Regions from separate parts of the Streptomyces sp. NPDC058045 genome, predicted to be linked through region 2. Evidence: predicted binding sites of a transcription regulator. Region 2 holds the regulator's gene; the other holds the start of a gene.

Region 1 (10,711 bases), on a different contig from region 2:
AGACCGGGCAGAGCGGCCAGCGCCCGTACCGCTCCAGCAGCGCGTCCTGGACATCCTGGGCGACGAGCCCCGCCACATAGGGGGCGCCTTCCGGCCACTGCTCCACCCACCAGCGCCGCTGGGTCACCGAGTCCTCCACCATCGACACCACGTCCGCCTCGGCGACGGCACCGGCGACGAGATCGGCGATCACCAGGGCCCGCGCCGCGTGCAGCACCCGCTCCAGCGCGGGCGTCGCGGCGGAGCCGGAGGAGCCGGCGGGGGCGGTCCGGTCAGCGGGGCCGGTCCGGTCAGCGGGGTCGGTGGGGTCGGTGGGAGCCATGTCCTCCATTGTGCGCCACCCGCCGCGCGTTCCGCCGGGCCACCCTCCACCCCCACCAGAGGTCCCGACCACTTGGTGGCCGACCGTAACGAGAGCCGGAGCACCCCTTGACCGCGAATCCGCGCGAAAATATCTTTCATCATGTGACCCATGACGTGAAGGAAATTTTCGCAGGCAGCCCGGCGTCCGGGGCCTCCTCCCGGGCCTGGGAGGGTCCGCCGTCCGCGGCGCTCGCCGCCAAGGTGCGCACCCTGGGCCCGTCGATGACGCGGTCCATGCAGCGCGTCGCCGAGGCCGTCGCGGGTGATCCGGCGGGCTGCGCGGCCCTCACCGTCACCGGTCTCGCCGAGCTGACCGGCACCAGCGAGGCCACCGTGGTGCGCACCGCCCGCCTCCTCGGCTATCCCGGATACCGGGATCTGCGTCTCGCGCTGGCCGGTCTCGCCGCCCAGCAGCAGTCCGGCCGCGCCCCCGCCGTCACCGCGGACATAGCGGTGGACGACCCGATCGCCGATGTGGTGGCCAAGCTCGCCTACGACGAGCAGCAGACCCTCGCCGACACGGCCGCCGCCCTGGACACGGTGCAGCTCGGCGCCGCCGTCGCCAGTCTCGCCGCGGCCCGCCGTACCGACATCTACGGCATCGGCGCCTCCTCCCTGGTCGGGCAGGACCTGGCGCAGAAGCTGCTGCGGATCGGCCTGATCGCGCACGCGCACGGCGACCCGCATCTGGCGGTGACCAACGCGGTGCAGTTGCGCACCAAGGACGTGGCGATCGCCATCACCCACTCCGGGTCCACCGTCGATGTGATCGAGCCGCTGCGGGTGGCCTTCGAGCGGGGCGCCACCACCATCGCCATCACCGGCCGCCCGGACGGCCCGGTCAGTCAGTACGCGGACCATGTGCTGACCACCTCCACCGCCCGCGAGAGCGAGCTGCGCCCCGCCGCGATGTCCTCCCGCACCAGCCAACTCCTCGTCGTGGACTGCCTGTTCGTCGGCGTGGCACAGCGCACCTACGAGACGGCCGCCCCCGCGCTCTCCGCCACCTACGAGGCCCTGGCGCACCGGCACGCCCCCCGCACTCCCGGCGTCCGCTGACCCGGGCCCCTCCCCCCACACCCCCGCCGAACCCCACGGTATGCACCGGAAAGAGCCACACCAGATGACCTCCACCACCGACGCCTCCGGGCACTCCGGAAACCCCGGTACCCCCGACGCCGCCGGAACCTCCGGACCCGCCGACACTTCCGGTCACCCCGGGGACGGCGGCGAGTACCGCGAGCTGCGAGCCGAGCTGGAGACCCTCACCACCGAGGCGTTCCGCCCCGAACTGGCCGAGATCGACCGGCTGTCCACCGCCGAGATCGCCCGCATCATGAACGGCGAGGACGCCACCGTGCCCGCCGCCGTGGCCGAACAACTGCCCCGGATCGCCGCCGCCATCGACGGCACCGCGGAACGGATGGCCCGCGGCGGCCGCCTGATCTACGCGGGCGCCGGCACCGCGGGCCGCCTCGGCGTCCTCGACGCCAGCGAGTGCCCGCCCACCTTCAACACCGACCCGGCCGAGGTGGTCGGCCTGATCGCGGGCGGCCCCGGCGCGATGGTCACCTCGGTCGAGGGCGCCGAGGACTCCAGGGACCTGGCCGCGGCCGACCTGGACGCGCTACGGCTCACCGAACGGGACGTGGTCGTCGGCATCTCCGCCTCCGGCCGCACCCCGTACGCGATCGGCGCGGTGCAGCACGCCCGGGGGCTCGGCGCGCTCACCGTCGGCCTGTCCTGCAACGCGGACAGCGCGCTGGCCGCCGCCGCGGAACACGGCATCGAGGTCGTCGTCGGCCCCGAACTCCTCACCGGCTCCACCCGGTTGAAGGCGGGCACCGCGCAGAAGCTGGTGCTGAACATGCTGTCCACCATCACCATGATCCGCCTCGGCAAGACCTACGGAAACCTGATGGTGGACGTCCGCGCCTCCAACGAGAAGCTGCGCGCCCGCTCCCGCCGCATCGTCGCCCTCGCCACCAGCGCCTCCGACGAGACCATCGAGACGGCACTCACCGCGGCCGACGGCGAGGTCAAAACCGCCATCCTGATGATCCTCGCCGACGTGGACGCCCCCACCGCGACCACCCTCCTCACCGGCACGGGGGGCCACCTCCGCCGGGCCCTCGACGGGTAGTCGCGGCCCCACCGGCGGCGGGACGTCAGGTGGGAGCGGGGTTTCCGGTGCGTTCGATCACCGCTCGCAGGGCCTCGACATGCGCGGTGAACGCCTCGCGGCCCTGGGGGGTGAGCGAGAGCCAGGTCCGCGGGCGCTTGCCGACGTACCCCTTGGTGACCTTGACGTAGCCGGCCTTCTCCAGCGTGGCGGCCTGTTTGGACAGCACCGAGTCGCTCACCTCGACGGCGTCGCGGACGTAGCCGAACTCCGCCTTCTCGGCTGCCGCCAGCGTCGCCACGATGGAGAACCGGACCGGGGAGTGGATCACCTCGTCCAGCGCGTGCCGGGGATGGTTCATGCCCGCACCCGCCTGGCCGTGACCCAGGCCGCCCCGAATCCGGGCAGCGCCACCAGGACCGCGCCCGGCAGCCACCAGACCAGCTCGCCGCGGAAGAACGCGACACCGAAGCCGAGCACGATCCCGTACAGCACGGCCCAGACGCCGATCATCACGCCGTGCGTCGCGGCCATCCCGCGGTGCGCGACCGGCTGCCGTGCCGCGTACACGCTCAGCACCAGGATCGCCGACATCCAGAGGCCCATGCTGAGCCCGACGCCCAGCGGCCCTCTCAGCAGCCCGAGGGTCAGCACCATGGCGAACGAGACCGTCCCGTACGCCAGTTGATAGCGGACCACCCAGTGCGAGCGCCGGTCCACCGATGTCTTGAGCTGTTGCGCCTGCGCGAGCGCGGCGGCCGGATCCATCTCGTTCATCGCCATACCCACACCATGGCAAGTACTTTCCGAGTTGGCAAGTACTTTCTTCAAAAGGGCCGGCCTCTTGGTGCCCCGGGCGGCAGCCGGAAACGCCCGAGGGCGGCACCCCTCCGTGAGGAAGGGGTGCCGCCCTCGGTTGCGCTCTGCGCGGGACCGGCCGATCCGTCGGGACGGATCAGAAGTCCATGTCACCGCCCGGCATACCGCCCGGGGCGCCCGCGGGGGCGGCCTTCTCCGGCTTGTCGGCGATGACGGCCTCGGTGGTGAGGAACAGCGCGGCGATGGAGGCGGCGTTCTGCAGCGCGGAACGGGTCACCTTCGCCGGGTCGATGATGCCCTCGGCCACCAGGTCCACGTACTCGCCGGTCGCGGCGTTGAGGCCGTGACCCGGGGTGAGGTTGCGGACCTTCTCCACCACGACGCCGCCCTCAAGGCCGGCGTTCACGGCGATCTGCTTCAGCGGGGCCTCCAGGGCGAGCTTCACGGCCTGCGCGCCGGTCGCCTCGTCACCCTCAAGCTCCAGCTTCTCGAAGACCGCGGAGGCCTGGAGCAGGGCCACGCCACCACCGGCGACGATGCCCTCCTCGACGGCCGCCTTGGCGTTGCGCACGGCGTCCTCGATGCGGTGCTTGCGCTCCTTGAGCTCCACCTCGGTGGCCGCACCGGCCTTGATGACGGCCACGCCGCCGGCCAGCTTCGCCAGGCGCTCCTGGAGCTTCTCGCGGTCGTAGTCCGAGTCCGAGTTCTCGATCTCGGCGCGGATCTGGTTGACGCGACCCTGGACCTGGTCGGCGGAGCCGGAGCCGTCCACGATGGTGGTCTCGTCCTTGGTGATGACGACCTTGCGGGCGCGGCCCAGCAGCTCCAGACCGGCGTTCTCCAGCTTGAGGCCGACCTCCTCGGAGATGACCTCGCCGCCGGTGAGGATGGCGATGTCGCCGAGCATGGCCTTGCGGCGGTCACCGAAGCCCGGGGCCTTGACGGCGACGGACTTGAAGGTGCCGCGGATCTTGTTGACGACCAGGGTCGACAGGGCCTCGCCCTCGACGTCCTCGGCGATGATCAGCAGCGGCTTACCCGACTGCATGACCTTCTCCAGCAGCGGCAGCAGGTCCTTGACGTTGCCGATCTTGGAGTTGGCGATCAGGATGTACGGGTCGTCGAGCGACGCCTCCATACGCTCCATGTCGGTGGCGAAGTACGCCGAGATGTAGCCCTTGTCGAAGCGCATACCCTCGGTGAGCTCCAGCTCCAGACCGAAGGTCTGGGACTCCTCGACGGTGATGACGCCTTCCTTGCCGACCTTGTCCATGGCCTCGGCGATCAGCTCGCCGATCTGGACGTCGGCGGCGGAGATGGAGGCGGTGGAAGCGATCTGCTCCTTGGTCTCCACGTCCTTGGCCTGCTCAAGCAGGGCGGCGGAGACGGACTCGACGGCCTTCTCGATGCCGCGCTTGAGGGCCATCGGGTTGGCACCCGCGGCGACGTTGCGCAGGCCCTCCTTGACGAGCGCCTGGGCGAGAACGGTGGCGGTGGTCGTACCGTCGCCGGCGACGTCGTCCGTCTTCTTGGCGACCTCCTTGACCAGCTCGGCGCCGATCTTCTCGTACGGGTCCTCCAGCTCGATCTCCTTGGCGATCGAGACGCCGTCGTTGGTGATCGTGGGGGCGCCCCACTTCTTCTCAAGGACGACGTTGCGGCCCTTGGGGCCCAGGGTCACCTTGACGGCGTCGGCGAGCTGGTTCATGCCGCGCTCAAGGCCGCGCCGTGCCTCCTCGTCGAACGCGATGATCTTGGCCATGTGAAGTGGTCCTCCCGGGACAGGTCCCCCCGTGCCCTGCCACGAGCATGGGGGCGATTGCTCCGGACCGCGCTGGCGCCCGCGACGGACGGCCTGCCTGCCTGCGTGGTTCCTTGCCCCACCCGGCCGACGGGCCTCACCGACCCGGTCCTTCTGTCACTCTCACCTTCAGAGTGCTAACGCCAATGATTAGCACTCGGCACCAGAGAGTGCAAGGAGACTTCGCGCAGCGAAGCCGTTGAGGGGCGGTGGCCGGGCGACGGGAGGGCGCAAGGAGACTTCGCGCAGCGAAGCCGTTGAGGGGTGGGCGCGGGGCCGTCCCCGGACACGTGAGAGGGTCCGCACCCCGGGCGGGGTGCGGACCCTCTGTGAAGATCGCTGTTCTTCAGTCGGCGCTTCAGCCGGCCACGCGGACCATGTCCGCCTGCGGTCCTTTCTGGCCCTGCGAGATCTCGAACTCGACCCGCTGGCCTTCCTCCAGGGTGCGGTAGCCGTCCATCTGAATCGCGCTGTAGTGGACGAATACATCCGCACCACCGTCGACCGCGATGAAGCCGTAGCCCTTCTCCGCGTTGAACCACTTGACGGTGCCCTGAGCCATGCCTAACTCCCCTATTACTGGCCCTTGCACAGGACCGCACTTCGCGGACCCGGGTCAGAACTCACCCCCCAGTGAATGGAGGTGTGCGCCGGAACGCCTCGACCGCGGCTGAATGTATCTGTCCAACTGCCGTCTGCAACAGGTCATCCGAACGAGAAATCTCGGAGCGCCAGAACGGAAGTATGAGGAGAATTCATGGAGTTCCGGGGCAAGTCGGGCCGGGCAAAGGCCGTGAAACGCCTAAAAGAACAGAGCAATTTGACTGCTTCTTACCGCAGTTCAGCCCGGCTCCGGCAGGCGTCCGTCGCGGCGGGCAAGGCGTGTTCCCCAACCTTACCGCGTTCAACCATGCAGAATTGCCCCCTCCGCTTGTAATAGAGCGGAGGGGGCAATTCGTGACCGCGGGGGACCATCCGGCCCCTGACAGATCAGCAGCCGCCGGCCACGGCCGGGATGATCGAGACGCCCGCGCCGTCCGGCGTCACCGTCTCCAGCCCCTGCTCGAAACGGACGTCGTCGTCATTCACATACACATTGACGAAACGGCGCAACTTGCCCTGGTCGTCCAGGACTCGGGCCGCGATCCCGGTGTGGTTCTTCTCCAGATCGGCGATCACCTCACTCAGCGTCGCCCCCTCCGCGACCACCTCGGACTGTCCGCCGGTGTAGGTACGAAGAATCGTGGGAATACGGACCTTCACGCTCATACATCTCACCTCAGAAATCTCGTGGGGGTGCCCCTTGATGGCTGCCCGTCAGGGCACCGTTCCGGGGCGCGGGGATGAATCCGAACCCGTCAGCCGGCCAGTCCCGCGGCGCGGAACGCCTCCAGGTTCGGCCGAATCGTCGCCGTCGGCCCGGTGGTCGGCGCCACCGCGTCCAGGGTCTTCAGGCCGTCGCCGGTGTTCAGGACGACCGTGGTGAGCGCCGGGTCGATGGCGCCCGCCTCGATCAGCTTCCTGGTCACACCGACCGTCACCCCGCCCGCGGTCTCGGCGAAGATGCCCTCGGTGCGGGCCAGTAGCTTGATCGCGTCCACGACCTGCTCGTCGTCGACGTCCTCCACCGTGCCGCCGGTGCGGCGCGCGATGTCGAGGACGTAGGGGCCGTCGGCCGGGTTGCCGATGGCGAGGGACTTGGCGATGGTGTCCGGCTTCTGCGGGCGGACCACGTCGTGACCGGCCTTGAAGGCGGTGGACACCGGGGAGCAGCCCTCGGCCTGCGCACCGAAGATCTTGTACGGCTTGTCCTCGACCAGGCCCAGCTTGATCAGCTCCTGAAGACCCTTGTCGATCTTGGTGAGTTGGGAGCCGGAGGCGATCGGGATGACGAGCTGGTCCGGCAGCTCCCAGCCGAGCTGCTCGCAGATCTCGTACGCCAGGGTCTTGGAGCCCTCGCCGTAGTAGGGCCGGAGGTTGACGTTGACGAAGCCCCAGCCCTCGCCGAGCGGGTCGCCGATCAGCTCCGAGCAGAAGCGGTTGACGTCGTCGTAGTTGCCCTCGATGCCGACGAGTTCGCCGCCGTAGACCGCGGCCATCACGACCTTGCCCTGCTCCAGGTCGTGCGGGATGAAGACGCAGGAGCGGAAGCCGGCGCGGGCCGCGGCGGCGCCGACGGCGCCCGCGAGATTGCCGGTGGAGGAGCAGGAGAGGGTGGTGAAGCCGAAGGCGCGGGCGGCCTCGATGGCCTGGGCGACGACGCGGTCCTTGAAGGAGTGCGTCGGGTTGCCGGAGTCGTCCTTGATGAACAGGCCGCCGGTGACGCCCAGTTCACGGGCGAGGTTGTCGGCCTTGACCAGCTTGGTCCAGCCCGGGTTCAGATTCGGCTTCTCGGCGACGTCGGCGGGGACGGGCAGCAGCGGAGCGTACCGCCAGAGGTTGTCCGGGCCCGACTCGATCTTCCGGCGCAGTGCCTCCGGGTCGCCCAGCGGGAGGTCGTAGGCGACCTCCAGAGGGCCGAAACAGCTCGCACAGGCGAAGTCGGGGCCCAGCGGGAACCTTTCGCCGCACTCCCGGCAGGAGAGTCCGGAGGCGGGACCGAGGTCCACGGAAGTCGCGTCGTCGGAACGGCTCACTGTCTGCACAGCCATGGTGGCGAGGCCCTCTCTCCTCATCTTCCCCGCGGCGCATCTCGCCACGAGACGGAATTGGCACCTGCCCTAGCCGGGGCCCCGCGGTGGACCGTGACGCGGTCGGAACGAGAACCGGCTGGAGGGTTGCCGGGGCTTCAACGGGCCGTATCCCTCTGCCCCTCTGGATGAGCGGTATGGCTCCGGGATCAGCGGGTGATCCGGTGCGTTTGGCACGGACCGACCCCGACATGCGACGGTCATCCGCGTTGTTCAAGACTGTAACCGAAGGCCCGGAGGGTTGAGACAGCCGTCCGAAGCGCGAGATGGATCACAGCCGGGCGGGCGGGGAGAGGGAGAAGAACGGTGCTGGAGGAGGTCGAGCGCTGGCTGACCAGGCGCTCCTGGTCGGTGCGCGACCGCGGGATGCAGCAGTTGCTCACCGCGAAGCGGGCGGCGGGCAGCACGGTGAGCGTGGTGCTGCCGGCGCTCGACGAGGAGGCGACGGTCGGCCGGATCGCCACCGTGATCCGCCGCGAACTGATGGCGCCGGCCGCCCCGCTGGTGGACGAGCTGGTGGTACTGGACTCGGGCTCCACGGACCGTACGGCACAGGTGGCGGCCTCGGCGGGGGCGCGGGTGGTGCACCGGGACTCGGTGCTGCCGCGGATACCCGCCCTGCCCGGCAAGGGCGAGGTGCTGTGGCGCTCGCTGCTGGTCACCGGCGGGGACGTGGTCTGCTTCGTGGACGCCGATCTCACCGAGTTCTCCGCGGACTTCGTCACCGGCATCGTCGGCCCGCTGCTCACCGACCCGGAGGTCCACCTGGTGAAGGCGATGTACGACCGGCCACTGGCGGCCGCGGCCGGCGGCGGGCAGGGCGGCCGGGTCACCGAGCTGGTGGCGCGCCCACTGCTCAATATGCACTGGCCGCAACTGGCCGGTTTCGTCCAGCCCCTCGGCGGCGAGTACGCGGCCCGCCGCTCGCTGCTGGAGCGGCTGCCGTTCCCGGTGGGCTACGGCGTGGAGCTGGGGCTGCTGGTGGACGCGCTGCACACGGTGGGCCTGGACGCGCTGGCCCAGGTCGATGTGGGGGTGCGGCGCCACCGGCACCAGGACGGGCAGGCGCTGGGGCGGATGTCCGCGGCGATCTACCGCACGGCACAGGTCCGGCTTGCCCGCGGGCATCTGCTGCGGCCGGAGCTCACCCAGTACGTACGCGGCGAGAACGGCTTCGAACCGCGGACGTTCCCGGTGGACACCGAGGAGCGGCCGCCGATGGCCTCGATCACGGAGTACACCTCCCGGGACGCCGCGTAGAGGGCTCCGGAGGCCCGGTCCGCGGCGGTTTGGTGGCCGGGCGCGGTGGCTAGGTTCCGGGTATGGGTCATTCTCAGGCTGCGCAGGTCCTCGTCGCCTCCAACCGCGGGCCGGTCGCCTACCGCCCCGCGGACGACGGCACCCTGACCGCCCACCGCGGTGGCGGCGGCCTGGTCTCCGGGCTCTCCGCGATCGGCCCCGAGACGGACGCCCTGTGGGTGTGCGCCGCGCTCGGCGAGGGCGACCGGCGGGCCGCGACCGCCACCGACGACGGGCGGCTCGACCCGGGGGACACCGCGGGGCAGCGGGTGCGGATGCTCACCGTCGACCCGGCGGTGCACGCCGACGCGTACAACGGCATCGCCAACTCGGTGCTCTGGTTTGTGCACCACATGCTGTACCAGACGCCGCTGGAACCGGTCTTCGACGCCGCGTTCCGGCGCCGCTGGGCCGCCTATGAGACCTACAACCGGGCCTTCGCGGAGGCGCTCGCCGAGGACGCGGCGCCGCGGGCCGCGGTGCTGGTGCAGGACTACCACCTGGCGCTGGTGCCGGGGATGCTCCGGGCGCTCCGGCCCGATCTGCGGATCGGCCACTTCTCGCACACACCGTGGGCGCCGCCCGACTACTTCCGGCTGCTGCCCGACGACATCGCCGGGCAACTGCTGACCGGGATGCTGGGCGCGGACCGCCTCGGCTTCCTCACCCACCGCTGGGCCGGCGCCTTCGCCGACTGCTGCGCCGACCGGCTGCCCGGCGGCACCGGCGGCACCGCGATCGGTGTGCACGGGCTGGGCGCCGACGGGGAGTTCCTGCGCGGCCGGGCCCGCACACCCGACGTGGACGAGCGGCTGACGGCGCTGCGCGAGCAGATCGGCCTGGCGCCCGACGGCCGCCCCCGCCGCACCGTGGTGCGGGTGGACCGCACCGAGCTGTCCAAGAACATCGTCCGCGGGCTGCTCGCCTTCCGGCATCTGCTGACCGAGCGGCCCGAGTGGCGCGGGCACGTGGTGCACCTCGCCTTCGCCTACCCGTCCCGGCAGGACCTGGCCGTCTACCGCGACTACACGGCGGAGGTGGCCCGGCTCGCGGACGAGATCAACTCCGAGTTCGGCCGCGGCGATTGGACGCCGGTGGTGCTGCACCTCAAGGACGACTTCGCCCGCTCGCTCGCCGCGTACCGGCTGGCCGACGTGGCGCTGGTCAACCCGATCCGGGACGGGATGAACCTGGTCGCCAAGGAGATCCCGGTGGTCTCCGAGGAGGGCTGCTCCCTGGTGCTGTCCCGGGAGGCCGGCGCCCACGAGGAGCTGGGCGAGCTGTCCTTCACGGTCAACCCGTACGACGTGGTCGGCACCGCGGACGCGCTGCACCGGGCACTGTCCCAACCGCCCACGGAACGCGCCGAACGCAGCGCCCGCCTCGCCGAGGCCGCCACCGCCCTCCCCCCGGCCCGCTGGTTCCTGGACCAGCTCCACGCCCTGGAGGCGCTGGACTAGTGCGTTGCCGCGAGGGCGGCGAGTAGGGACACCACTCCGGACGGGCCGTCGACCACCAGGTCGGCGCGGTCCGCCAGTTCGGTCGCCTCGGTGCTGCCGCTGCACACCAGCAGGCCCGGTACGCCCTGTGAGCGGAGCTTGTCCACGGCGGCGAAGG
Region 2 (10,711 bases):
TCGTGGGTGGCGATGCGGTCGAGGGCGGGGCGGTAGCGGGCGAGGACGGCGTCCCAGTCGACGCCGTCGAGGTCGGGCCGCCAGTAGTTGTCCCGCATCAGGCGGCCGTTCTCCTCGAACATCTGCCGCCACTCGGCGACCGGGTCGACGGTCTGCCGGACGCGGGACAGGTCGACGGTGAGGTGGCTGTCGCCGTCCTCCTCGGCGGGGGCGCGGCGGTCGCTGGGCACCAGCCGCAGCTTGCCGTCGCTCCACAGCAGGACGCGCTTGCCGTCGCCGGTGACGGCGAAGTGGTCGGCGTCCGGGGCGAGATGCTCCACCCGCCGCTGGACCAGGTCATAGCGTTCCAGCTCGGTCTGCGGTTCGGCGCCCTCCGGGTCGGCACGGCCGGAGCCGAGGGTTCCGGTGACCGGGTGCCGCAGCCAGAGCACACCGTCCTTGGCGGCGCGCAGGGTGCCGTAGCGGGCGGCGTCCACCGGGAAGGGCACGATGCGGTCGGCGAGCCCGTCCAGGTCGATCCGGGTGACGGGGGCGCCCTCGCTGTCCGGGGTCTCGTCCTTGTCGGGGGCCTCCACGGCCCGCCCGTGCCGCTGCGGCCCGAACGGTGAGGGCGTGGTGGCGGCGAGGGTGATGAGGTGCGGGCGGGTGGTCTCGACGAACGACAGGTCGAAGACGTGCTCGTCGTAGACGGGGTCGAAGGAGCGGGCGGAGAGGAACGCGAGGTGCTTGCCGTCGAGGGTGAAGGCGGGCGCGAAGTCGCGGAAGCGGAGCGGGGTGGCCTCGCTGACGGTGAGGTCGGCGGTGCCGGCGAGCTTCAACTGGCGCAGCGGTTCCGGTCCCGGGTGGGACCAGGCCAGCCAGGAGGAGTCCGGGGAGAAGACGAGGCCGGTGGCGGGGCCGTACTCGCCGCGGTCGACCTCGCGGACCTCGCCGCTGTCCCGCTCCACCAGCAGCACCCGCCCGTCGTGGGAGGCGACCGCGACCCTGCCTCCGTCGGGGGCCACCGCCAGGCCGAGGACGCGGCCGAGGCGGCCCGCGGCGAGCCGGCGCGGGGTGGCGCCGGGTGCGGTGCCGGTGGCGGGCGCGAACTCCAGCGCGTCGTCGCCCTCGGCGTCCGTCACCCACACCACGTGCTCCTCGCCGTCGGCGCGGAAGGTGCGGGGCAGCCGGGTGCGTACGCCGGGTTCGGCGGCCAGGGCGCGGGCGGGGCCCTCGCGGTGGGTGACCCAGTGCACCGCGCCGCGTACCGAGACGGCGCTGCCGCGGCCGGTGTGGTCCGGGGAGGCGGTGCCGAACCAGCGGCCGGCGCTCACCGGGTGCGGGGCGAGGTCGGTGCGCTGCCCGCCGAGGCGGATGTCCAGCGGGCGGGGTTCGGCGCCGTCCAGGTCGTCCAGGAGGTGGAGGCGGCCGGCGACGGTGTAGACGACGCGGGTGCCGTCGGTCGCGGCGTGCCGGGCGTAGTGGCCGGGCAGCGGCTCGACGGGGGCGTCGACGGGGGTGTGGCGGCGCAGGTCGCCGCCGTCGGGCAGGGAGGAGTAGACGGCGCCGGCGCCCTCGTGGTCACTGAGGAAGGCGATCCGCCCGCCGACCCACATCGGGTACTCGATATTGCCGTCGAGGTCCTGGTGGATACGGGTGAACTCCGGTGTGGCGTCCGGGACTTCGCCGTCCGCGGGCTGCTGGATCCACAGCCTGCCCGCGGTGCCGCCGCGGTACCGCTTCCACCAGGCGGCCTCCCGGCCCATCGTCACCGAGAGCAGCAGCACCCGCCCGTCCGGCCCGTACGCCGCGTCGCCGACCGGGCCGTACGGCAGGGTGGTGTGCGGGCCGCCGTCGAGGGGGACCGCGCGGGCCCAGGTGCGGCGGATGGAGGCCTGGCCGTGGGTGGTGATGGCGAGGACCCGCCCGTCCGGGGTCCAGCCGCGGACGCGGGTGCGGTTGCTGCCCCAGTGGGTGAGGCGGGTGGCGGGCCCGCCGTCGACGGGCGCCACCAGCACCTCGGGCGCCCCGTCCCGGGTGGAGGTCCAGGCGACGGTGGTGCCGTCGGGCGAGATACGGGGGTGGTCGACCGGCATGTTGTCGGCGCTCACCCGCCAGGCGCGACCGCCGTCGAGCGGGGCGATCCAGACGTCGTCCTCAGCGGTGAAGGCGAGCAACTCGCCGTGCAGATGCGGAAACCGAAGGTACCCAGGCTGTGTCACACCGTCAGCCTAGGCAGCCCGGCGGCGGCAGGTGACCGGTTCTGATCACTTGGCGAGTTCCATCGGTTCTCCTCCGGTGGCGGTCCCGGGCCGGCCCCTACGACCAGCGGCCGGTGCGGCCCAGGAGGAGGGCGGTGGCCGCGGTCCCGGCCGTCGAGGTGCGCAGCACGGTGGGGCCGAGGCGGCAGACGCGGGCGCCGGCCTCGGTGAAGAGGGCGATCTCCTCGGGTGACACTCCGCCTTCGGGACCGACGACGAGCACGATCTCGCCGTCCTCGGGAAGCGCGGTGGTGGCGAGGGGTTCGCCGGAGTGCGCCGGGTCCTCGTGCAGGACGGCGGCCAGCCGCGCACCGGCCAGCAGCTCCGCGACCCGACGCCCCGTCATGACCTCGGTGACCTCCGGGAACCGCACCCGGCGGGACTGCTTCCCGGCCTCCCGGGCGGTGCCGCGCCACTTGCCGAGCGCCTTCTGCCCGCGGTCGCCCTTCCACTGGGTGACGCAGCGGGCGGCGGACCACGGCACGATGCGGTCGACGCCGGTCTCGGTCATGGTCTCCACGGCCAGCTCACCGCGGTCGCCCTTGGGCAGGGCCTGGACGACGGTGATCCGGGGGCGGGCGGCGGGCTCCTCGCGCACCGGCCCGAGGCGTACCAGCAGCCGGTCCTTGCCCTCGGTGGCGAGCACCTCGGCGGGGGCCCAGCAGCCAGCGGCGTCGGTGAGGACGAGTGCCTCGCCGGGCCGCAGCCGCCTCACCGAGACGGCGTGCCGCCCCTCGGGCCCGTCCAGGACGAACGGGGCGCCGTCCGGGGGCAGTTGGGCGAGATCGCCGGTGACGAAGACGGGGGCGGTCATACGCCCTCGCTCTGGGCGGCGGCGGAGCGGGCCTGGTCGAGTTCGGCGGCGAGCACATCGACCAGGCGCCCGGCGGGCATGGCGCGGGCCAGCCGGTGGCCCTGCCCGGCGAACAGCGCCATGCCCTGCGCGTCACCGGCCCGGGCGGCCGCCTTCCGCAGCGGCACGGTGAGGTGGTGGACCTGCGGGTAGGCGGCGGGGGCGTAGCGGCCGTGCTCGCGGACGAAGCGGTTGACCAGACCGCGGGCCGGCCGGCCGGAGAAGGCGCGGGTGAGTTCGGTACGGGTGAACAGCGGGTTGGTCAGGGCCTGTTTGTGCAGATCGTGGGCGCCGGACTCGGGGCAGGCGAGGAAGGCGGTGCCGAGCTGGGCGGCCTCGGCCCCGGCCGCGAGCACGGCGGCGATCTGCGCGCCGCGCATCAGCCCGCCGGACGCCAGCAGCGGCAGCGCCACCGCCTCCCGTACCTGGGTGAGGAGGGTGAGCAGGCCGGAGCCGGCGCCCTCGCTCTCGGGGAGGTCGCGGTGGGTGCCCTGGTGGCCGCCCGCCTCCACGCCCTGCACACACAGCGCCCCGGCGCCCGCGGCCTCGGCGGCGAGGGCCTCCGCGGGGGAGGTGACGGTGACCACGGTGCGGGTGCCGGCACGGGCGAGGGACTGGAGCACCTCGGAGCTGGGGCAGCCGAAGGTGAAGGACACGAAGGGCACCGGGTCGTCGAGGAGGACGGCGAGCTTGGCGTCGTAGCCGTCGTCCCGCCCGCTGTCCGGATCGCCCAACTCGGTCTCGTACCAGGTGGCTTCACCGGCGAGCTGGTTGGCGTAGACCTCGACGGCGGCCGGGTCGCTGGAGAGGGGCTGCGGCAGGAAGAGGTTGACGCCGAAGGGACGGGAGGTGAGGCCCCGCAACTGTTTGATCTCGTGGTACATGCCGTCGGCCGTCTTGTACCCGGCGGCGAGGAAGCCGAGGCCACCGGCCTCGCAGACGGCGGCGGCGAGCGGGGGGTGGGACACACCGCCCGCCATGGGTGCCTGAACGATCGGGCGGGCGACCGGCAGGAAGGGAGGATCGGTCAGCGCGGGGGACATGCCCGCATGGTGCCATGTCCCCCGCGTCCGTCCGAAACCAGCCTTACGTCTGGCATATGCCAGAGGTAGTCACCTACGTCACCGGCCGTTGAAGGCGTCCTTCAACCGCGAGAACAGGCCCTGCTGCCCTGGCTGGAAATGACCGGTAGGCCGTTCCTCGCCGCGCAGCTTCGACAGCTCCCTGAGCACCCGCTCCTGCTCGGCGTCGAGCTTCGTCGGCGTCGTGACCTCGACATGGACGATCAGGTCACCGCGCCCGCCGCCCCGCAGATGCGTGACGCCGCGGCCGTGCATCGGGATCGACTGCCCGGACTGAGTGCCCGGCCGGATGTCGACCTCCTCCATCCCGTCCAGCGTCTCCAGCGACACCTTGGTGCCGAGCGCGCCCGCCGTCATCGGGATGGTGACCGTGCAGTGCAGATCGTCCCCGCGGCGCTGGAACACCGAGTGCGGCAGCTCGTGGATCTCCACATACAGATCGCCGGCCGGGCCGCCGCCGGGTCCGACCTCGCCCTCGCCGGCCAACTGGATCCGGGTGCCGTTGTCCACACCGGCGGGGATCTTCACGGTGAGGGTGCGGCGGGAACGGATCCGGCCGTCGCCCGCGCACTCCGGGCAGGGGGTGGGCACCACGGTGCCGAAACCCTGGCACTGCGGACACGGCCGCGAGGTCATGACCTGGCCCAGGAAGGAACGGGTGACCTGGGAGACCTCACCGCGGCCGCGGCACATGTCGCAGGTCTGCGCGGAGGTGCCCGGCGCGGCGCCCTCACCGCTACAGGTGCCGCACACCACCGCGGTGTCCACCTGGATGTCCTTGGTGGTGCCGAACGCGGCCTCGTTCAGCTCGACTTCGAGGCGGATCATCGCGTCCTGGCCGCGCCGGGTCCTGGACCGCGGCCCGCGCTGCGAGGCGGTGCCGAAGAACGCGTCCATGATGTCGGAGAAGTTCCCGAAGCCGCCGGCGCCGAAGCCGCCCGCACCGCCCCCGGCCTGCGACAGCGGATCCCCGCCCAGGTCGTAGACCTGCTTCTTCTGCGGATCCGACAGGACCTCGTAGGCGGCGTTGATCTCCTTGAACCGCTCCTGGGTCTTGGGATCCGGATTGACGTCCGGGTGCAGCTCGCGGGCGAGCCTCCGGAACGCCTTCTTGATCTCGTCCTGGGAAGCGTCGCGGCGCACGCCGAGTACGGCGTAGTAGTCCGTGGCCACCTACGACTCCGCCAGGATCTGTCCGACGTAACGTGCCACTGCGCGTACTGCTCCCATCGTTCCCGGGTAGTCCATGCGGGTCGGGCCGACCACGCCGAGCTTGGCTACTGCCTCGCCGCCCGAACCGTAGCCGACCGACACCACGGACGTTGCGTTGAGTCCCTCATGGGCGTTCTCGTGACCGATCCGTACGGTCATGCCCGAATCCGTCGACTCGCCGAGCAACTTGAGGAGCACGACCTGCTCCTCCAGCGCCTCCAGCACGGGACGGATGATGAGGGGAAAGTCATGTCCGAAACGGGTGAGATTGGCGGTACCGCCGATCATCAGCCGTTCCTCGGTCTCCTCGACCAGCGTCTCCAGCAGGACGGAGAGCACCGTGGAGACCGTACCGCGGTCCTCCGCCTCGAAGGCCTCCGGCAGATCCTGCACCAACTGCGGCACATCGGTGAAACGGCGGCCCGCCACCCGGCTGTTGAGCCGGGCCCGCAGATCCGCCAGCGGGCTCTCGCCGAACGGCGCCGGGCAGTCCACCACGCGCTGCTCGACCCGGCCGGTGTCGGTGATCAGCACCAGCATCACCCGCGCCGGAGCCAGCGACAGCAACTCCACATGACGCACCGTGGACCGCGTCAGCGACGGGTACTGCACCACCGCGACCTGCCGGGTCAACTGCGCCAGCAGCCGCACCGTACGGGCCACCACATCGTCCAGATCGACCGCGCCGTCCAGGAAGTTCTGGATCGCGCGCCGCTCCGGCGCCGTCATCGGCTTGACGCCGGCCAGCCGGTCCACGAAGAGCCGGTAGCCCTTGTCGGTGGGGATGCGGCCGGCGCTGGTGTGGGGCTGCGCGATGTACCCCTCGTCCTCCAGGACCGCCATGTCGTTGCGGACGGTGGCCGGGGAGACGCCTAGCCCGTGCCGCTCGGTCAGTGCCTTGGAACCGACCGGCTCCTCGGTGCCCACATAGTCCTGGACGATGGCACGCAGCACTTCGAGCCTGCGTTCACTGAGCACCGCGCACACCTCCCGGATCGACAGCCCCGCGGTCTTCCGCGGTCTGGTGCCAGACACCACCGGCCCCGCCTGACGCGAGCCCGGCACCGTCACTGGCACTCACCGCGGACGAGTGCCAGCCTTCCCCGGCCCAGTGTACGGCCGAGGGGTGCGCCCCCGGCAAGGGCGGGCGATCACACCCGTACAGGCGGACCGGGCCGGCGGGCCAGGGGGCGTCTCCCCGATCTTCGTGGATCAGGCCGCGGCTCCCCCAGCCTGGCGGCTGGGAGGTGCCCCCACGGTGCGTGCGCTCGGTGTGCCGGCCGGGCGCCCGTTTGCCCGGTGCGGCGAGTGGGGGCGCCTCCCAGCGGTAGCTGGGGGAGCGTGCATGGCGTCGCGGGGCAGCCGGGAGTTTGACGACAGGCCCCAGGGCGCGGGATAGCGTCGTCGTATGACACGCACGGCTCCCGCCCCCGACCCCGGTGCCTGGGAATGGCTCACCCCCCGGGTCGCCCGCCGCCGGCTGCCCCACTGGGACTGCACCGCGGGGCTGGTCGCCGGACGGGGCGCCGCCCTCCTCGTCGAGGCGGGCGCCACCCTCGCCGAGGGTGCCCGGCTGCGCGCCGAGGCCGAGGCGCTGCTCGCCACGGTGCCCGGCGCGGCCGGCCCGGACGGCCCCCGGGTGACCCAACTCGCGCTCACCCACCCGCACTTCGACCATGTACTGGGCGCGCCCGCCTTCCCCGGCGCCGAGGTGTACACCGCGGTCGGCGCGGACCGGCTGCTGACCGGCGCCACCGGCCTCGCCGAACTCGCCGCCGACGCGGTACGGCAGGGGGTGCCGGAGGCCGAGGCGACGGCCGCCGCCGAAGCCGCCGCCGCCACCGGGGAGGCCGGTGTCCATCGACATGCGGTGAGCGGTGAGTGGACGCTCGATCTGGGCGGCGGCCGCCAGGTGCTGCTGGCCAATGTCGGCCCCGGGCACACCGCCCACGACCTGGCCGTGCTGGTGCCCGCCGAGGACGGCGCCCCGGAGATCGTCTTCTGCGGCGACCTGGTGGAGGAGTCCGGGCCGCCGCAGGCGGGACCCGACGCGATCCCGGCCCGCTGGCCGGAGGCCCTGGACCGGCTGCTCGCCCTCGGCGGGCCCGACGCACGCTATGTACCGGGCCACGGGGCCGTGGTGGACGCCGGATTCGTCCGGCGCCAGCGTGATCAACTCGCCCTGCGTTTCGGCGTGTCGTAGCCCACGGACGGCCCACTCTTCCTATCGTCGGCCGAATGCGTGCGTACTCGCCGGACCTGACTCCGCCCTGGAAGAGACAGCAGCCCGCCCCCGAGGTACCGGCCGAGCCCGGCCTCGTGGTGGAGGAACCCGGCAGCGGCTTCTGCGGCGCCGTCATCGGCTGCGAGGCCGGGACCGTCACCCTGGAGGACCGCTTCGGCAAGCACCGCGTCTTCCCCCTGGCCCCCCGCGGCTTCCTGCTGGAGGGCCGCCCCGTCACCCTGGTACGCGCCACCGGCACCCCGGCACGCCCCACCCGCACCGCCTCCGGATCGGTGGCGGTGCCCGGCGCGCGGGCGCGGGTGGCGCGGGCGAGCCGGATCTATGTGGAGGGCCGGCATGACGCGGAACTGGTCGAGAAGGTGTGGGGCGACGACCTGCGCGTCGAGGGCGTGGTGGTCGAGTACCTGGAGGGCGTGGACGAACTCCCGGCGATCGTCGCCGAGTTCGCGCCGGGCCCCGACGCCCGCCTCGGTGTCCTGGTGGACCACCTGGTCGACGGCAGCAAGGAGTCCCGGATCGCGGCCGCCGTCACCAGTGAGCACGCCCTGGTCGTCGGGCACCCCTACATCGACGTGTGGGAGGCGGTGAAGCCCTCGTCGCTGGGCATCGGGGCGTGGCCGCGGGTGCCGCGCGGGCAGGACTGGAAGACCGGTGTCTGCCGGGCCCTCGGCTGGCCCGAGAACACCGGCGCCGCCTGGTCCCGCATCCTCTCCCACGTCCACTCCTACAAGGACCTGGAGCCGGAGCTGCTGGGCCGCGTGGAGGAGATCATCGACTTCGTGACGGCGCCCTAGGTGTATTGACCCGGAGGGCGGCCCCGCGGCTCCCCCAGCCTGGCGGCTGGGAGGTGCCCCCATGGTGCGTGCTCTCGGCCTGCCGGCCGAATGCCCTCGTACTGGACTTACTTGGGCATTTGACCGGTGCGGCGAGAGTGCGTGCCAGGCGTCGCGGGGCTGGGGCACCTCCCGGCCGGAGGCTGGGGGAGGGACTTTCCGGACACGGCCTAGGGACCCAACACGGGTCGGCCGTACGGGGGTTGGGGCTTTCGCGCGGCGGTACGGGGGTCAGTCCACCAGGTCCCGTACGACCGCGTCCGCCAGCAGCCGCCCGCGCAACGTCAGTACCGCACTGCCCTGTTCGTACGGGCCGGGGGCCAACAGGCCGTCGGACAGGGCGCGTTGGGACGCGGACAGGCCCGCCGGGCGCAGCAGGGAGAGGGGGCAGCCCTCGCGCAGGCGCAGTTCCAGCAGGACGCGTTCGACGCGGCGGTCCTCCGCGGAGAGGACCTCGCGCCCGGCGCCCGGGGAGCCGCCCGCCGCGAGCGCCGCCGCATAGGCGCCGGGGTGCTTCACGTTCCACCAGCGGACCCCGCCGACATGGCTGTGCGCGCCCGGCCCGGCGCCCCACCAGTCCGCGCCGCGCCAGTACAGCTCGTTGTGCCGGCAGCGGGCCGCCGAACCACCGTCTGCCACCGCCCAGTTGGACACCTCGTACCAGTCGTAGCCGGCCGCGGCCAGGACCTCGTCGGCGATCAGATAGCGGTCGGCGTGCACATCGTCGTCGGTCATGGGGATCTCACCGCGGCGGATCCGGCGGGCCAGACCGGTGCCGTCCTCGACGATCAGCGCATAGGCGGAGATGTGGTCGGGTCCGGCGCCGAGGGCGGCGTCCAGGGAGGCCCGCCAGTCCTCGTCGCTCTCTCCCGGGGTGCCGTAGATCAGGTCGAGGTTGACATGGTCGAAGCCGGCCGCACGCGCCTCCGCCACACATGCCTCGGGACGGCCAGGGGTGTGCCGGCGGTCCAGGACCTCCAGTACGTGCGGGCGGGCGCTCTGCATCCCGAAGGAGATCCGGTTGAAGCCGCCGGCCCGCAGCGTCGCAAGATAGGCCGGGTCGACGGATTCCGGATTGGCCTCGGTGGTGATCTCGGCGTCCTCGGCGAGCGGGAACTCGGCGCGGATCGCGTCCAGCATCCGCACCAGGTCCCCCGCGTCGAGCAGGGTGGGAGTGCCGCCGCCGACGAAGACGGTACGCACGGGACGCGGGTCGCCGCCGAGGACCTTGCGGGCGAGGCGGATCTCACCGGCGAGGGTGTCGGCGTAGTTGTCCCTGGAGGCGAGCACTCCGCCGGTGCCGCGCAGTTCGGTGGCGGTGTAGGTGTTGAAGTCGCAGTAGCCGCAGCGGGTGGCGCAGTACGGGACATGCAGATAGAAGCCGAGGGGGCGCTCCGCGGCACCGGCCAGTGCCTGCGGGGGCAGCGCCCCGTCGTCGGGCACGGGCTCACCGTCGGGAAGTGCGGAAGGCATACCTCCCATTGTCCCGTACGGGGGCCGGTGCCCGACGCGGCCGGGCGGTCGGACGGGGGCGCGGTGCTCAGGCCTCGCGGGTGCCCGAGTACATCTCGTCGATGAGGTCCTTGAAGGAGCGCTCGACGGCGGGGCGCTTCACCTTGAGGCTGGGGGTGATCTCGCCCTTCTCGATGGCCAGGTCCCGCGGCAGGATCCGGAACTTCTTCACCGTCTGCCAGCGTTGAAGGCCCTCGTTGAGCTGCTGCACATAGCCGTCGATCAGCTCCACGGTGGCGGGCGCGGCGACGACCTCCGCATAGCCGCGGTCCTCCAGGCCGTTCTCCGCGGCCCACGCCATGATCGCGGGCTCGTCCAGGGCGATCAGCGCGGTGCAGAAGTTCCGGTCGGCGCCGTGCACCAGGATGTTGGAGACATAGGGGCAGACCGCCTTGAACTGGCCCTCGACCTCGGCGGGCGCGATGTACTTGCCGCCGGACGTCTTGATGAGGTCCTTCTTGCGGTCGGTGATGCGGAGGTAGCCGTCGGGGGACAGCTCGCCGATGTCCCCGGTGTGGAACCAGCCGTCGGGCTCCAGGACTTCGGCGGTCTTCTCCGGCAGCCCGTGGTAGCCGTGCATGATGCCGGGGCCGCGCAGCAGGATCTCCCCGTCGTCGGCGATACGCACCTCGGTGCCGGGCAGCGGCTTGCCGACGGTGCCGGTGCGGTAGGCCTCTCCCGGGTTGACGAAGGAGGCGGCGGAGGACTCGGTGAGACCGTAGCCCTCCAGGACG

Evidence for each region. The regulator HrcA, encoded in region 2, represses chaperone genes, less so after heat shock. The targets are predictions, from matches to a motif close to TTNGCACTCNGNNNNNCNGAGTGCNAA.
Region 1: the regulator HrcA is predicted to act here: its motif matches at 5,256-5,282, upstream of groL (chaperonin GroEL).

What each region holds. Positions count from the first base shown of each region.
Region 1 covers NZ_JBHVRR010000044.1:9,146-19,856, forward strand. The annotation lists gene ACFVST_RS22955 (hypothetical protein) at 1-322, opposite strand, end outside; gene ACFVST_RS22960 (MurR/RpiR family transcriptional regulator) at 466-1,422, shown strand; gene murQ (N-acetylmuramic acid 6-phosphate etherase) at 1,487-2,506, shown strand; gene ACFVST_RS22970 (winged helix-turn-helix domain-containing protein) at 2,532-2,846, opposite strand; gene ACFVST_RS22975 (hypothetical protein) at 2,843-3,268, opposite strand; gene groL (chaperonin GroEL) at 3,441-5,066, opposite strand; gene ACFVST_RS22985 (cold-shock protein) at 5,464-5,667, opposite strand; gene ACFVST_RS22990 (ubiquitin-like small modifier protein 1) at 6,096-6,374, opposite strand; gene thrC (threonine synthase) at 6,464-7,756, opposite strand; SAM riboswitch class I at 7,774-7,930, opposite strand; gene ACFVST_RS23000 (glucosyl-3-phosphoglycerate synthase) at 8,102-9,055, shown strand; gene ACFVST_RS23005 (trehalose-6-phosphate synthase) at 9,118-10,554, shown strand; gene otsB (trehalose-phosphatase) at 10,551-10,711, opposite strand, start outside.
Region 2 covers NZ_JBHVRR010000002.1:161,293-172,003, forward strand. The annotation lists gene ACFVST_RS02390 (S41 family peptidase) at 1-2,201, opposite strand, end outside; gene ACFVST_RS02395 (16S rRNA (uracil(1498)-N(3))-methyltransferase) at 2,299-3,054, opposite strand; gene ACFVST_RS02400 (nitronate monooxygenase) at 3,051-4,136, opposite strand; gene dnaJ (molecular chaperone DnaJ) at 4,215-5,348, opposite strand; gene hrcA (heat-inducible transcriptional repressor HrcA) at 5,349-6,365, opposite strand; gene ACFVST_RS02415 (MBL fold metallo-hydrolase) at 6,796-7,590, shown strand; gene ACFVST_RS02420 (DUF3097 domain-containing protein) at 7,626-8,426, shown strand; gene hemW (radical SAM family heme chaperone HemW) at 8,697-9,938, opposite strand; gene ACFVST_RS02430 (AMP-dependent synthetase/ligase) at 10,006-10,711, opposite strand, start outside.